2 regions of the Novosphingobium aeonii genome follow, and region 2 is predicted to be linked to the other one. Evidence: predicted binding sites of a transcription regulator. Region 2 holds the regulator's gene; the other holds the start of a gene.
The links. Region 2 encodes LexA, which represses DNA repair genes until DNA is damaged. Its sites were predicted from a motif close to GTTCCNCNCTTGTTCT; they were not measured.

Region 1: a site for LexA is predicted at 2,250-2,265, ahead of ACLIMP_RS24410 (putative DNA modification/repair radical SAM protein). Genes of this name have one in related genera too.

The regions. Positions count from the first base shown of each region.
Region 1 covers NZ_CP176833.1:2,061,125-2,064,539, reverse strand. The annotation lists gene ACLIMP_RS24415 (UdgX family uracil-DNA binding protein) at 1-902, opposite strand, end outside; gene ACLIMP_RS24410 (putative DNA modification/repair radical SAM protein) at 905-2,155, opposite strand; gene ACLIMP_RS24405 (hypothetical protein) at 2,454-3,415, shown strand, end outside.
Region 2 covers NZ_CP176832.1:2,412,132-2,415,546, reverse strand. The annotation lists gene ACLIMP_RS11715 (ComEC/Rec2 family competence protein) at 1-1,875, shown strand, start outside; gene lexA (transcriptional repressor LexA) at 1,931-2,626, opposite strand; gene ACLIMP_RS11705 (molybdopterin molybdotransferase MoeA) at 2,724-3,415, opposite strand, start outside.

The DNA.
Region 1 (3,415 bases), on a different replicon from region 2:
GCCGGTTGCCAGAGCGGGCAGCGGCGACAGGCGGTCGCCTCCTGACGCAGCAGCTCGAGCGCATCATCTCCGCCTGCCCCCCTTGATCGTATGGTCGGAGTATCCAGCTGGCGCGGCGGCCCGGCCCGATCCTGCTCGATCATCGCCAGTTCGCGCTTGCGGGCACCGGCGATCAGTTGCGGGACCAGCGCGGTCTCGGGCATGTTTCGCCAGTACTTGCGCGGCATTTCCTTGAGCATGGCGCGCGGCATGACCCGCGCCGGATTGAAGATGGCGCTGTAATAGGCCTTCCAGACCCCTTCCACCGGATCGTCGCCAGGTGCGTCGCCGCGCTGTGCAGGAGGTCCCTCGGTCAGCAGGGCGCCATCCCAGTGGAGCGCACCCCGCGGGGTCAGGATCGACCAGCGCATGTTGGTGAAGCGTTCCACGAAAAAGGCGGCATTGCGACGCAATATGTGGTGCTCGGGCTCGTACCAGGCGACGAACCGCGTGCCGTCTCCATCCGGCAGTTCGCGGAAGCGGAGGAAGGCATGCATCTTGTGGATGTCGCGCCGCACGTTCTGCGCGAGACCCTCCAGGCGGCGCAGGGGCCGGTCGGCACGGTCCTGCAGCAGGTGCGGCTGGTCCAGCAGGCGCAGCAACAGGGCATAGAGCAGCGCGAAACGCTCGGGCTCGCTGTGAAGCGCCGCATCACGCGCAAGATCGAAGAACGCCCTGGAAACCCGCATCGGCGGCGCCTGCGCGGCGTCCACGGCAATCGGCTCTCCCCCGAACAGGTCCACCGGCCGGTCGCCGATCTGCCAGAGTACCTCGTTCGCGGCTATGCGCTCTGCCGCGAGCATGCGGGCGGCGGCGCGCCAGCCATCGAAGTCATCTTCGGCATCAAGGCGTACCATCCGCATGGTCAGGCCGCGAACAGTTCCAGCTGCGTGGCGGGCGGAGCGACGAGCGCGCGAAGGTCGGCCCTGTCGATCAGCCCGGTGGGCCGCCAGTCTGCCGTGACGATGAACGGCCGCAGCTTCTTCACCGAAACGGTCATGCGCGCCACGTCGTCCAGTCGCAGGGTCCGCCAGCGGCGCGCCGAGACGATGGCATCCACCGCCTTCACCCCGAGGCCGGGGATGCGCAGCAGCAGTTCGCGCGGGGCGCGGTTGACGTCCACCGGGAAACGATCGCGAAAGCGTAGCGCCCAGGCCAGCTTGGGATCGATGTCCAGCGGGAGCATCCCCGTGGCCGGATCGACCGCCGCGCCGACTTCCTGCGGCGTGTACTGGTAGAACCGCATGAGCCAGTCCGACTGGTAGAGCCGGTGTTCGCGCATCAGCGGCGGGCGCTGGAGCGGCAGGACGACGCTGGCGTCCGGGATCGGGCTGAAGGCGGAGTAATAGACGCGCCTGAGATCGAAACGGTCGTAGAGCGCGGCGGCGCGGGACACGATGTCGCGGTCGGTCGCGGCGTCGGCGCCGACGATCATCTGGGTCGATTGTCCGGCGGGCGCAAAGGTGGGGGCGGAGCGGAACCGCCGACTGGCGTCGGCTCCCTCCTCGATCGCCGAGCGCATGGTCCCCATCGCACCTTCGATCCGCGCCTGCGACTTTTCGGGTGCGAGGCGCTGGAGGCCGCCGGCGGTCGGCAGTTCCACGTTGATCGATACCCGATCGGCATGGAGCCCGGCCCGCGCCACGAGTTCGGGGTCGGCGTCGGGAATGGTCTTGAGGTGGATGTAGCCGCGAAAATCGTGGTCTTCCCGCAGGGAGCGGGCCACTTCGACGATCTGCTCCATCGTATAGTCGGGCGTGTGGATGATGCCCGAGGATAGGAACAGCCCCTCGATATAGTTGCGGCGGTAGAAGTCGAGCGTGAGGTCCACCACTTCCTTCGCGGTGAAGCGGGCGCGGCGCACGTTGGAGGACTTGCGGTTGATGCAGTAGTGGCAATCGAAGATGCAGCTGTTGGTCAGCAGTATCTTGAGCAGGCTGATGCAGCGCCCGTCCGGCGCATAGGCATGGCAGATGCCGCCGCCTTCCAGCGTGGAGCCGATCCCCTTGCCGCCACGCGAATCCCGCTTCCTGACGCCCGAAGAGGAGCACGACGCATCGTATTTCGCCGCATCCGCGAGGATCGTCAGCTTTTCGGCGATATCGAGCGGGGGCATTGAACCAGACCTTTTCCTCATGCGTTCAGCTAAGCGTAAGCGCAGCTCTTGCAGCCGGAGCCTGTCCCATGCCGAAGGGCTTTTCAAACGAAATGTTCCCTTTATGTTCGTTTTTGCGACGAGGCGATGGGCCTTCGCGTGCTTGGCGGGAGGGCGCTGTTGTGGGAAAGGCGGGGAAGGGCGACGTAATTTGATGCCGGATAACAGGAAAATGCCATTGCCCATTGCCGGGAAGAACCGCGCACGCCCTTCGCGTCTCACTTCATGGGCTCTCAATGCGGGGGCTCTGGCCCTGCCGATGGCCGCGATGCTGGCCTCGTCCACGGCGGTCGCCGCCGATCCCGCGCCGTTCGAACTGAACGGCCCCGGCCTGCGTATCCAGGTGACGCGCGGCAAGGAAACGCTGCCCATTGCGCAAGTGCCCAGCCTTGCCGAGGGGGACATGCTGTCGATCCATGCGGACCTGCCGGAGGATCAGGGCGCGAAATTCCTGATGGTGTCCGCTTTCCTGCGCGGCGCGACCAATCCGCCGCCCAAGGACTGGATCAAGATCGCCGAGACCTGGAGGGACAAGGAAAAGAACAAGGCGCTGGCGCTGACGGTGCCGAAGAATGCGCGCCAGATGGTCATGTTCCTGGTCCCCGATACAGGCGGCGCGGAAGGGACGCTGGTGGATGCCGTGCGCGGCAAGCCGGGCGAATTCGTCCGCGCCACGCAGGACCTCAACCAGGCCTCGCTCGACCATTCCCGCCTCGATGCCTTCATGGCGGCGATCCGGGCGCAGGACAATTATCACCCCGAGTTCCTGCGCAGCGTGGCACCGACGCTGGCGCGCAGCCTGTCGATGAAGCTGAACGAGGAATGCCTCTCGAAAGTGATCGAGCTTCAGGCGTCATGCCTGCTCGAAAACCGGGAAACGCTGGTGTTGGCGGACGTCCACACCAGTTCGGTGGCGGAAACGCTGACCGGCGCACCGACGGACCTTGCCCTGCAGTTGAGCGCCACGCGCGAAGCGGGCTATGGCTATTACAGCGCCTATATCGGGGTGGCGCGGGATATCGCGAAGATATTCGGCGCCTTTTCCAATCCGCAGTTCAGCTACCTGCCGACGCTGAGCGTGCGCAAGGGCGACCGTACAGGCCTGCTGCTGAACACCGCGCCTTCGTTTGAAAAGCCCAAATCGGTCATGGTGATCGCCATGCCGGCCATCGAATCCGGTAGCCCGCCCCGCCTGCGCACGAGCGCCAACGATCCGGTCTG
Region 2 (3,415 bases):
ATGGCGGGATGTCTCGTTGTCTGGGCGCGCTCGGAAACGGTTGGTCAGCCGGCGATCGCAAGGCCGCTGTTCGGAACATTCACGGCCCGCGTTCTCGCGATCGAGGAGCAGCCGGCGCTGAAGCGGGACAGACTGATTCTGGCACTGCGGGAGCCGGGGACCGGCAGGCCGATCAAGTTTCGCGTGAACTTGCCCGCATCGGCGCGGTCTCCGGCACTTTCAACCGGCGCTATCATCCGATTCCGCGGGAGATTGATGCCTCCGGCACCTCCGATGCTGCCTGGCGCCTACGATTTCGCCAGGGCGGCTTGGTTCGCCGGGATATCCGCAACCGGCGCCGTGCTTTCCCCTGTGGAGGTGCTTTCCCCCGGAGCGGGTGACGACTGGCTTGGCGAGCAGCGAATGCGGCTGTCCCGTCATATCGCTGCAAGCCTTGAAGGATCCGCCGGCGGGATCGCCTCGGCGCTCGTCACAGGGGACATGGGCGGGATCGGCAAGGCAGAGGCCCAGGCGATGCGCGATGCCGGACTTGCGCATCTGCTCTCGATCAGCGGCCTGCATGTCAGCGCAGTTGTCGGTGCGGTCTATATCCTCGCGCTGCGCCTGCTGGCGTTATCTCCCGCGCTGGCGTTGCGGGTGCGATTGCCTGTCCTTGCGTCGGCTAGCGGGGCATTGGCGGGCGTTGGTTACACTTTGCTGAGCGGATCGCAGGTGCCGACCATACGCTCCTGCGTGAGCGCGCTACTGGTACTTGCCGCATTGGCGATGGGGCGTGAGGCGCTGTCGATGCGATTGCTTGCGGCGGCCGCCTTCATCGTCCTTCTGATCTGGCCCGAATCGATTGTGGGCGCTAGCTTCCAGATGAGCTTTGCCGCCGTTGTCGTGCTGATCGCGTTAGGCAATGCGGTGCCCATCCGGCATTGGTTCTCGGCCCGTGACGAAGCATTGCCTTTCAAGGCGCTGCGCAGCCTATCCCTGATCCTCGTCACGGGCGTAGCCATCGAACTCGCGCTGATGCCGATCGGACTTTATCATTTTCACCGCGCCGGACTCTATGGATCGATCGCCAATGTGGTTGCCATCCCGCTCACGACCTTTCTTGTCATGCCCCTGGTCGGCGCGGCGCTGCTTTTCGATATCGTTGGGGCCGGATCGCCGGTCTGGTGGCTTGCTGGAGTAGCCATCGATCTGCTGATCGGTCTGGCACGGTTCATCGCCTCGCGGCCCGGTGCGGTGAGCATGGCGCCGACGATGGGCGGATGGCAGTTTCTACTTTTCGTGACTGGAGGACTTTGGCTGGGGCTTTGGCACGGAAAAGCCAGGCTCTGGGGTCTGCTTCCAGTCGCCAGCGGCTTTATCGGCCTGCTCCTGCTGACCCCGCCGGACATCGTCGTTTCGGGAGATGGCCGCCAAGTTGCTTTGATTGACGGTCCGGGGAGGCGCCTTGTCATGCTGCGCGACAGCTCGAGCGATTACGTTTTGGACAATCTGATGGAAGTAGCGGGAGTTCAGTCAAAACCCGTCTTGATTGCAGACTGGCCGGGCGTGCGATGCAACCCGGATTTCTGTGCGTTGATGCTGGAACGTGGCGGGAAGGCGCGCCACATACTGATCGCCAGGGGCCGGGATATCGTGCCGGAAGACACTTTGGCTCGGGCCTGCCAGCGCGCCTATCTCGTAATTGCGGGCCGACGTCTGCCGCGAAGTTGTCAGCCAATCTGGCTGAAGGCGGATCGCAACATGCTGAGCAAGACGGGCGGCGTGGCGATCGACCTGAAGCGCCGCACGGTACATTCAGTGGCAGATGCGCAAGGTGATCATGGGTGGTGGCGTTCGCCGCCGCTTTCTTATGGCGTCATCGCCAAGGCCCGGTAATAACGCGGCGGCGAGACGGCGGAACAACCGGACATCGTCTCACGCTTGAGCCGCATCAGTGATAGCGGCGTAGCAGTCCGGCCAGTTTGCCCTGAACCTCGACTTCGTCAGGCCCATAAATCTGCGGTTCGTAAGCGGCATTGGCAGGGTCAAGGCGCACCATTCCGGCTTCGCGGCGCAGATACTTGAGCGTGGCTTCAGCCCCTCGCACGAGAGCGACGACAATTTCACCGTCGCGAGCGGTATTGGTGCGCTTCACCAAGGCGAAATCGCCGTCGAGGATGCCCGCGTCTATCATCGAATCACCCGAAACCTCGAGCGCATAGTGTTCGCCCGAACCAAGCAGCGCTGCGGGAACCGGGAGCATGGACTGTCCTTCGAAGGCCTCGATCGGCACGCCGGCGGCGATGCGGCCGTGGAGTGGGATTTCGATGACATCGTTCGCGGGGGCAGGTGCGATCTGGGGTGCGCGGACAGGCGCTGCAGTATCGTTGCTGTTCGCCGCCGGAGTCGATCTTGCAGGTTTGGACGTTGCATCCTCAGGCTGGCGCAGGACTTCGAGAGCGCGAGCGCGATTGGGGAGGCGGCGAATGAAACCCCGTTCCTCCAAGGCGGAAATCAGGCGGTGAACGCCGGACTTGGACTTGAGGTCCAGCGCTTCCTTCATTTCCTCGAAGCTGGGCGAGATGCCGCTTTCCTCAAGCCGGACCTGAATGAACCGGAGCAATTCGTGCTGCTTGCGCGTCAACATCTGCGTTGCCTCTTCGTTCTGCGGCCCATGGCCCTGTCTCGTCCGGCGATTTGCCTGCGAACAATGAGGGAACAATTATGCAACGAATCCGGTATCGTCAAGCAATACCGCCATTTTGGAGCAAGAACACTTCAACAACATCTCCTGCATTCGCGGCCGGCGCGCCAATGGGGCGATCGATCAGTACATTGCTTGCCGCGAGCGATGCCAGAGCGCCGCTGTCCTGAAGCGGGTTCGCGCAGACCGTCTCGCCGTTCCAGTAACCGCGCAAAAACTCCCGGCGGTTGCCCGCAGCGGGCAGGGGGGCCGAAAGCCGGGTTGCAACCGGCTGTGGGATTGGCCGTGAAGCCCCCAACAGGGCCCGCAGGACAGGCAGGAGAAACTGATAGGCTGTCACAAGGCTGGATACCGGATTCCCCGGTAATCCGATGATAATTTGCGGCCCGGTAGCGCGCTGGCGGGTCGCCACGAGCAGGGGCTTGCCCGGCTTGATGGCCACGCGCCAGAAGTCCAGCTGTGCGCCCCATGCTTCGAGGGCCGGGCGGACAAGATCGTGATCGCCGACCGAGGCACCCCCGCTGGTCACGATGACGTCAGAATCGCTCGCCTGTTCGAAGGCGGCGATGAGGTCATCGAGCTTGTCGGCCACGGGGCCTATCCGGTTCGCATCCACCGGAAGAGAGCGGGCCATGGCAACCAGCATGACGCCGTTGCTGGCAGGAACTTGATGGTTGGCGCAGAACTCAGGGTCGGTCGAGAGTTCGTCGCCGCTATCTATGACGGTTACCC